Regions from separate parts of the Faecalimicrobium sp. JNUCC 81 genome, predicted to be linked through region 1. Evidence: riboswitches for the same ligand, from Rfam matches in the RefSeq annotation. Region 1 holds a riboswitch; each other region holds the start of a gene.

The links. Region 1 has a riboswitch for cyclic di-GMP ahead of JNUCC81_RS17945 (type II secretion system protein). Riboswitches for the same ligand answer to the same signal wherever they lie in the genome.
Region 2: linked by a shared signal. The riboswitch ahead of JNUCC81_RS05960 (methyl-accepting chemotaxis protein) and the one ahead of JNUCC81_RS17945 (type II secretion system protein) in region 1 are both predicted to bind cyclic di-GMP.
Region 3: linked by a shared signal. The riboswitch ahead of JNUCC81_RS19210 (immunoglobulin-like domain-containing protein) and the one ahead of JNUCC81_RS17945 (type II secretion system protein) in region 1 are both predicted to bind cyclic di-GMP.
Region 4: linked by a shared signal. The riboswitch ahead of JNUCC81_RS19260 (hypothetical protein) and the one ahead of JNUCC81_RS17945 (type II secretion system protein) in region 1 are both predicted to bind cyclic di-GMP.

The regions. Positions count from the first base shown of each region.
Region 1 covers NZ_CM132203.1:3,666,624-3,668,839, reverse strand. The annotation lists gene JNUCC81_RS17950 (ribose-phosphate diphosphokinase) at 1-794, shown strand, start outside; cyclic di-GMP riboswitch class II at 929-1,009, shown strand; gene JNUCC81_RS17945 (type II secretion system protein) at 1,105-1,599, shown strand; gene JNUCC81_RS17940 (type II secretion system protein) at 1,648-2,121, shown strand; gene JNUCC81_RS17935 (type II secretion system protein) at 2,142-2,216, shown strand, end outside.
Region 2 covers NZ_CM132203.1:1,186,337-1,188,552, forward strand. The annotation lists gene brnQ (branched-chain amino acid transport system II carrier protein) at 1-206, opposite strand, end outside; T-box leader at 315-576, opposite strand; cyclic di-GMP riboswitch class I at 835-911, shown strand; gene JNUCC81_RS05960 (methyl-accepting chemotaxis protein) at 1,131-2,216, shown strand, end outside.
Region 3 covers NZ_JBSJXY010000002.1:46,066-48,281, forward strand. The annotation lists gene JNUCC81_RS19210 (immunoglobulin-like domain-containing protein) at 1-1,415, opposite strand, end outside; cyclic di-GMP riboswitch class II at 1,653-1,736, opposite strand.
Region 4 covers NZ_JBSJXY010000002.1:58,144-60,359, reverse strand. The annotation lists cyclic di-GMP riboswitch class II at 650-733, shown strand; gene JNUCC81_RS19260 (hypothetical protein) at 799-2,216, shown strand, end outside.

The sequences.
Region 1 (2,216 bases):
GAGGGTGCGACGTTTTCGTAGTTCAATCTACTAACAGTCCAGTAAATGATAACCTAATGGAACTATTAATCATGATAGATGCATTAAGAAGAGCATCTGCTGGTAGAATAACAGCAGTTATACCATACTACGGATATGCTAGACAAGACAGAAAAGCGAAATCAAGAGATCCAATCACAGCTAAGTTAGTTGCTAATCTTATAACAGCTGCTGGAGCAGACAGAGTATTAACTATGGATTTACATGCTGCACAAATTCAAGGATACTTTGATATACCATTAGATCACTTACAAGGTGGAAATATATTAGCTGATTACTTCAATGAAAAAAACATAGAAGATTTAGTAGTAGTTTCTCCAGACTTAGGAAGTGTTGCTAGATCAAGAAAGTTTGCTAATAGCTTAAACGGAGAAGTTCCAATAGCTATAATAGACAAGAGAAGACCTAAGGCTAATGTATGTGAAGTAATGAATATAATTGGAGAAGTTAAAGGTAAAAATGTTATATTATTAGATGATATGATAGATACAGCAGGAACAATAGTAAATGCTGCAAATGCCCTTAAAGAATTCGGTGCTAAAGAAGTTTACGCTTGTTGTACTCATGGTGTATTATCAGGTCCAGCAATAGAAAGAATAGATAATTCAGCAATAAATGAATTAATTGTACTTGATACTATACAACTTTCAGAAGAAAAGAAAATAGATAAAATAAAAGTTAAAACAGTAGCTCCATTATTTGGAAATGCTATAAAGAAAATATTTGCTAACGAATCAGTTAGTGTATTATTCTAATTAACAAAATGCACCTCATTTTTATAATGTAGGTGCATTTATTATTTACATAAGTAATTATAATTTGAAAAAATTTCCAACATGTGTTGACTGGTTATATTATGCTAAAGTATAATATACTAAAGTTAAATTTTTATATAGAGTAACAAAGAAGTACATCCAGTATATGGGCGCTTTGGATGTATGGAGTTAGTAGCGCAACCGACGACTATATTCAATTCATTATCATTGAAGTATAGTCATTTTTTATGTTCTAATTTATTAAAATAGTAAAATTTAGGTATATAAGGCAAAGAATAGGAGGGATGCAATGAGGTATAAGAATAATAAAGGATTTACCTTAGTAGAGCTTCTAGTAATAATAGCAATAATAGGAATATTAGCAGTAGTATCATTACCAGCATTATTTGACAATATAAATAAGGCTAAAGTTTCAGAATTACTATCTGATTATAACGTTATAAAAGCTGGTATAGCTCAATATTACTCAGATAATAACTATAAATTAAAGTCAGAAATAGTAGCGAATACAGACGGTTCAAATACAATAAGATTACATTCTTATCTGAGTGAACAAAAAAAGATACAAGATTATTTTGATAATATAATAGATGAAACTCCATTTGGAGGAAGATATTATATTTCAATTAATAGTAGTAAAAATTCAGTAGTAGTACATGGAGAAGATATGAATCAATCTTCTATAAATGTTATAAATAGATTTTCTAAGTACATAAAAGAAAAATCGAACGGGGGTATAGATGTAAATAGTGGTCATTTTTCAATGAATATAGCTCCACAATAATAAAATGATTTAATTATTAATTTAGTATAAAAGATAGAGGAATATATTATGAAAAAAAATAGAGGGTTTACATTAGTAGAGTTATTAGTGGTAATAGCAATAATAGGAATATTGGCGGCAGTAGCATTGCCAGCATTATTTAAAAATATAAACAATTCTAAAATGGCAAAACTAAAATCTGAGCTTAATGCATTTAAGTCATCTTCAATGGTATATTATACTGAAAATAATAGGTTACCAATTAATAAAAATGAAATGTCTGAAAATATAGAAGAAATGCCCAAAAGAACTCCTTTTACAGTAAATGTGAGAAATAAGGGATACAATATAATTCCAGTATATAAAAAGGATTCAAAAGAGTTAGAGAGAATTGACATTGGTATGGAAGTAAGTGAAAGTGCTATTTCAAGAAAATACTTTGAGCAAGATGAAGAGTTAAAGAAAGTTTGGAAATGTGTAACGACAACTCCAAATGAATCAAATATATACGGTGTATATGTAAGTATATATTCACCAAACTAAAGTTAATAGGGGGAGTTTATATGAAAAAGAAAAATCAAAAAGGATTTACGTTAGTAGAACTATTAGTAGTAATAGCAATAATAGGAATACTAGCA
Region 2 (2,216 bases), 1.4 Mb from region 1:
GTTAATCCACCTGACTTAGCAACAGCAATTACACCTAATATCGGAAATCCAACTGCTGTTATAAAAAATGATGCCATTGCTATCCATGTATTATCTCCTGCTGATTGCCCAAGAAATGGTGGAAATATTAAGTTTCCTGCTCCAAAGAATAAAGAAAAAAGCATTAAGCCTGTAAGTAATAAATCTTTTTTTGATAAATCGTTCATTTTTATATCCTCCTGTTTTAATTATATTTTTCAGTACTTCATTATTTCACCTTCAATGTCCATTAAAATTCCCCCTTTCAAAAACAAAAAAACCGCCCCTTGTAAAATACAAGGGACGGATTATCCGCGTTACCACCCTAGTTCCAAAAATTAAGGTTATAAAAAATAAACCTATTTTTGGCTCTCAGTTACGTATCTATCAATACGCTTACCTTTTAACGGTGGAAGATACCGGCAATACTTACTGAAAATACGTTCAGCATTGCTTCTCAGAGATGATTTTTCAGTATAATTTGAACATTGGTTTTCAGCAAACACCAACTCTCTGTGGAACAAAAGAATACTTACTTTTTCTCTTCATAGAATTTGTTTTTAAAAAATTTATTAATCTAATAATATAGACTATTTTTACTTATGTCAACATAAAAAATTAAATTTTTTATATTTTTATATTTTTTCAAATAATCAATTAATTTCTAAAGTACATAAAAAATATATTAATTAAGTAAATAAAATTACAATTTTTTGCGATCATATTAAGAAAATAATATAAATATATATAATACCTTAAATATTTACAAAAATTACCATTCATGTTAATATAAAATGTAAAATTAAATATAAAATAAAATTAAATTAGCAAACCCGAAGTGATTCGGCGACGCAAAGCTATAGGGACTTTTTTTAAGTCAGCCAGTTGCATAAATTTTGTATCTTATTTGTATTTTAGAAGAAGAGTATTAACTGGTTTATGTTGATGCTCTTTTATTTTTGTATTATGTAAGTGGGTTTTAATAACTATAATATTTTAATGTGTGAGGAGTGATTAAATAATAAAATAACTAAGCCTTAAATAGTTAATTATGTTAGTAGTGCTGATAAATTAACAGATAAAGCAAAATAATAAAGGGGAAAAAATGAAAAATGAATTTTAAATTAAGAGAAAAAAGTAAAGAAAAAAACAAAAGTATAAAAACTCAACTTGCTTTAACAATTGTGTGTTTTGCAGTTATTTGCTGTATATGTTTAGGAGCTATTACAAGTTTTTTAAATTATAAGACTTCTAACAGCATTTTATCTAAAACAGCAGTAGAGACTACTAAACAAGCTGCTGAAACTGTTTCTCAAAAAATTACAAATCTTAAAAATGCAGCAATTCAAACAGGTATTATAAAAGAACTCTCAGATCCTAAGGTGAACTTAGAAGAAAAACAAAGTATTATAACTAGACAGGAAAAGCTATATGGATTATCATTAGGTCAAATTTTAGATGCAAATGGTAAGGATCTTTTTAGTGGAAAAGATTATTCTGGAAGAGATTATTTTAAAATATCTATGGAAGGAAAAGCTTATATGAGTAGTCCTGTTGTAAGTCAAGTGACAGGAAATCTTACACTTGTAGTTTCAGCACCTATTTGGGAAAATGGAGTACAAGGTAGTAAAATAGTAGGGGTTGTAACTTTTGACCCAGACAAAGACTTCTTAAATGAAATTGTTAATAACATAAAAATAAGTAAAAATAGTTATGCTTATCTTCTTAACCATGAAGGAACAACAATTGCTCATAGAGATACTAGTCTTATCGGTGAAGAAAATACTATAAAAGAATCAGCAACAAATAAGGATTTATTACCTTTTGCAGAAGCTGATAAAAAGCTTATTTCAGGAAAAACAGGATACACTGATGTAGATTTAAGAGGAGATGATTGGATTTTAGGATATGCTCCAGTAAAAGATAGTGATAATTGGGGTGTAGGTGTAATGATAAATAAAAATGATTTCCTTGGCCAAATGTATACTTCAATAATGATTACAGTTATATTATCTATAATATTTACAATTATAGCATTTATTGTAGCAATAAAGTTCTCTAATAAAATAGGAAATCCATTAAAGGAATGTAGTGAAAGATTGAAAAAATTGGCTGAAGGTGATTTAAATTCAGAGATACCAGTTATAGATGAGGATAATGAAATAGGTCTAGTAGCAGATGCTACAGGTAAAATAGTT
Region 3 (2,216 bases), on a different replicon from region 1:
TTAGACAAATCTAGTAATGAATCATTTACTACTATTTTATTGGTAATGTTACCATCTTCAATATCAGTAGCAACTACATCTTCTAGTAAATCTATGGGTATGTTCTTATAAGTTATCAAATTATTTGCTTTTAATGTTGGAACAGCTCCACCAGTATTCATTCTAAATCCTGATTTAATAGGGAATCCACCTATCTCTCCATTTGAAGCAATCGATTTAAAGTCTGTTGTATAAACCTTATCAAAGCTATCAACTATCGCAGTAAATTTTATTAAGTACTGAGTATTTTTTACAATTCTACCTGTATTAAATTCTATTAAGTTATCTGTTGCTGTAATGCTTAATCTATCTGTTATTTCATTATTAGTCTTTATATCTATTACACTTATGCTCTTTTTGTCTACGCTTTGTCCACTATCTAGAGTTATAATAGTATTAATATTATCTACATCTTTTTTAGCAGTTAACGTTGCTTTTATCTTTATTTCATTTGTCTTTGGATTAAAAATGCCTCCTATATCTCCATTATTTAGTGTTCCTCTACCTATATAATTTTCTCCATCCCAAAATGGATCTAACCATCCAGTAACTCCAAAATCTGCTGGTACAACATTTAATGTCTCATCTGCCACTCCATCTTTAAGAGGTAAATTAGTTATATTACCATCTTTATCAACTAATTCAGAGCTTATACTATAAGTTCCTTTATGTGACTTAATGCTCGTCATTATTGAAAGATTTAAACTCCTATCAAATTTAAAATCTTGATTAAATTTTACTTCGACATAATTTTTATCTGGATGTTTAATTAACTCAATAGCATGATTCTGTGGTGATACTTGTATTTTAGAGTAATCTATCGCACTACTTGAAATATTTAATCGTACTATTGTATTTTGAGGTATATTACCGTATCTATCTCCCACAGCTGTGAATTTAATATTTATATCTATTGCTTCACCGTATCGGAAGTCTTTTCCTAATTCTGGATCAACCTCAATCGAAATATTTCCCAAACTAACACTATTTATATCTTTTTTATCATCTTTGTCTTTGCCTGTACTAGACGTTACTTCACTATCTTCTTTATCTTTGTCTGTACTAGACGTTACTTCACTATCTTCTTTATCTTCTTTATCTTTGCCTGTACTAGACGTTACTTCACTATCTTCTTTATCTTTGTCTGTACTAGATATTACATCACTATCTTCTTTATCTTTGTCTGTACTAGATATTACATCACTATCTTCTTTATCTTTGTCTAAAAATTTATTCTCTGATTTTTCTTCTAAATCCACATTCTTTATTTTATCTTCCATTGCTAATACATTTATTGGCATTGATTGAGCTACTATTGATGAAATTAATGACAATATAACAATTTTTTTTACTCTGTCGTATTTCTTTTTTAACATATTTCTCCTCCATAGTTTAATATAATATTATTTATTTTCCAATCTAGATTAGGGTAATAATATCATTTTTTAATATATTAAAATTTCTAATCCATTTAGATTATTAACTACTAAATTACATGTCTTTTCTGCATTATTATGTAATCTGTAAAAAATTTTATATGTAAATGTTTCATAAATATTTACATTTGCTTTATCAGATTGTATTTACACTCCAGATGTATGATCTAATTTATGTTTATATATAGCCGGTTTCACCACTAACTCCGTGTATTCCAGGTGACCACATACAGAATACATTTCAAAGTATCTATTATTTTATTTTGTATGCTAATATGTGTTAGTTTAAATTAAATTCTATTATCGTAAAATTGGATAGATAAATTCTTCGATGCAAACTCCCTCCCCCTATTTCCTTATTTCTACAAATAACAATGTAATTTATAAGATGTTTAAATTTAATTTATCATTTGAAGTTTTATATTTTCTATCTTTTTACTAAATATCGATTATTTAAATTGTTATATTATTAGCAACAAAGGTTTGACTTTGTATTTATTTAGATATATAACTTAAGCTTATATTTATAATACTTACATTAATATCAAATATATATCACTGAGTTTAATAGAAAAAAATATATTTTTTGTCAAATAATATATTTTCTTATCATAATATATCATTTTAAAGTAAAACGTTATAAAATGAAATGAAATAATATGTAAATACTGATAAATTTATACATTTTCTATCTATATATTGTTTTTACCTTGTATCTTTTTTAAATATAAATTAGTGTAT
Region 4 (2,216 bases), on a different replicon from region 1:
TATAATGACATAGATAATATATTTTATATATTAAAGTTATAACTTTCATAAAAAATATACTAAATTATTTTCGAATATATCCATACCAATTTCTTTCAAATTATATATAACTTAGTTTATTTTTCTTTTAAATTTGAACTTTTCTTTACTAACTACTGTCTTTAAACTAAATACACTAATTTATATTTAAAAAAGATACAAGGTAAAACAATATATAGATAGAAAATGTATAAATTTATCAGTATTTACATATTATTTCATTTCATTTTATAACATTTTACTTTAAAATGATATATTATGATAAGAAAATATATTATTTGACAAAAAATATATTTTTTTCTATTAAACTCAGTGATATATATTTGATATTAATGTAAGTATTATAAATATAAGCTTAAGTTATATATCTAAATAAATACAAAGTCAAACCTTTGTTGCTAATAATATAACAATTTAAATAATCGATATTTAGTAAAAAGATAGAAAATATAAAACTTCAAATGATAAATTAAATTTAAACATCTTATAAATTACATTGTTATTTGTAGAAATAAGGAAATAGGGGGAGGGAGTTTGTATCGAAGAATTTATCTATCCAATTTTACGATAATAGAATTTAATTTAAACTAACACATATTAGCATCCAAATTTAAATAATAGATACTTTGAGATGTATTCTGTATGTGGTCACCTAGAATACATGGAGTTAGTGGTGAAACCGGCTATGTAAAAATTATCTTATCGTACTTATTAAAAATAAGTAGGATAAATATATCATAAAAAGAGAGGGGATGTAATGTGAGAAATAAACAAAATAAACTATTTTGTACTATTTTACTTATAGTTTCTATTTTAAGTAACTCTATTAGTTATTCATTTGCTAATACATTAAAAGATGCATCAAAAACTATTGATTCTGAGATAATTTCTACAGATGTAGTAAATGAAAGTAATTCTGAAAAAAATGATACTACTGATACAGTAGAAGAAAAAAATTTGGATAATAAAAATAAAGAACTAGAGGATATCAAAGATGAAAAAAATGATATGGATCATTCTATAAATATATCTAATAATTCAGATAGTACGAATAAGGATAAATTATTAAGTGTATCAAAAGCGACACTTACAACACGCTTTAATATGTCAGAAGTAGTATCTAAAAATAAATTTATATATGAATTAGAGTATAATATTGATTCATCAAATAAGCCTTTAAAGCTAAAGATAAATATTCCTTTTAATTTAGTAAATATTATATCTAGCTCTAGCAATGATGATATATTAGATAAAGAAATAACTGATGAAGGTATTGTATATACAATAAAAAAAGGTGATAATTTATCAAATAAAATTACTCTAAATTTAGAGTTTAATGACAATACTTCTGATAATACTAATTTACAACTTAAATCTAATATAATTAGTGAGTCTGGTTCAATTATAACTACTAATAGTAGCCCAAGTATAAAATTGATAAAGCCTCTTAAGAAATTTAGTATTACTACTAATAAAAGTATTTTAAAACCAAATGAAGAATTTGAGTATAGAATAAGTTATGAAATGGATAATATAGGGCAACAAGAAACATCTATAAAAGTAACGATACCTTCTGAACTAGAAGTTATCGAATTTAAAAATAAGGAAGCGAATGAAAATATAATTGATGAAACTTATGAAAATGGGACAATCATTTATAAACTAAAAACAAATAGTTCTAGGACAATAATAAAAGATAATTTAAAAATAAATGTAAAATTTAAAAATGCTTTACCAGATACTTCTACTGCATCTGTGCATGCATCCATAAATTATCCTTCAGAGTATACTATTTCAAGCATACCAGTTATATTTAGAAATTCAAAGTTAAGTATATCAGCATCGAAGCTAACTGTAACAGAAAATGATAATTATTCTTATAGTTATAATATACAATATAAAATACTTGGGAACGCAACTGATTCTTCAAGCATTCATATTGAGTTTAATGAAAATATAAAGTTCAAAGAAAACTCAATTATTTTAGGCGATGAAATAGAAAGTGTGAATTATTTAAATAATAAACTAATAATAAAATTAAAACATTCTGTAAGTGATATTACCGGAAGTATAAAAATTCCAGTTGAATTTAAAGAACCTTCAACTAACGATATAGGTAAAATAACAGCATTTGTATCATTAGAAAATAGTGGTGTACAATCAGAGCAGGTTGAATC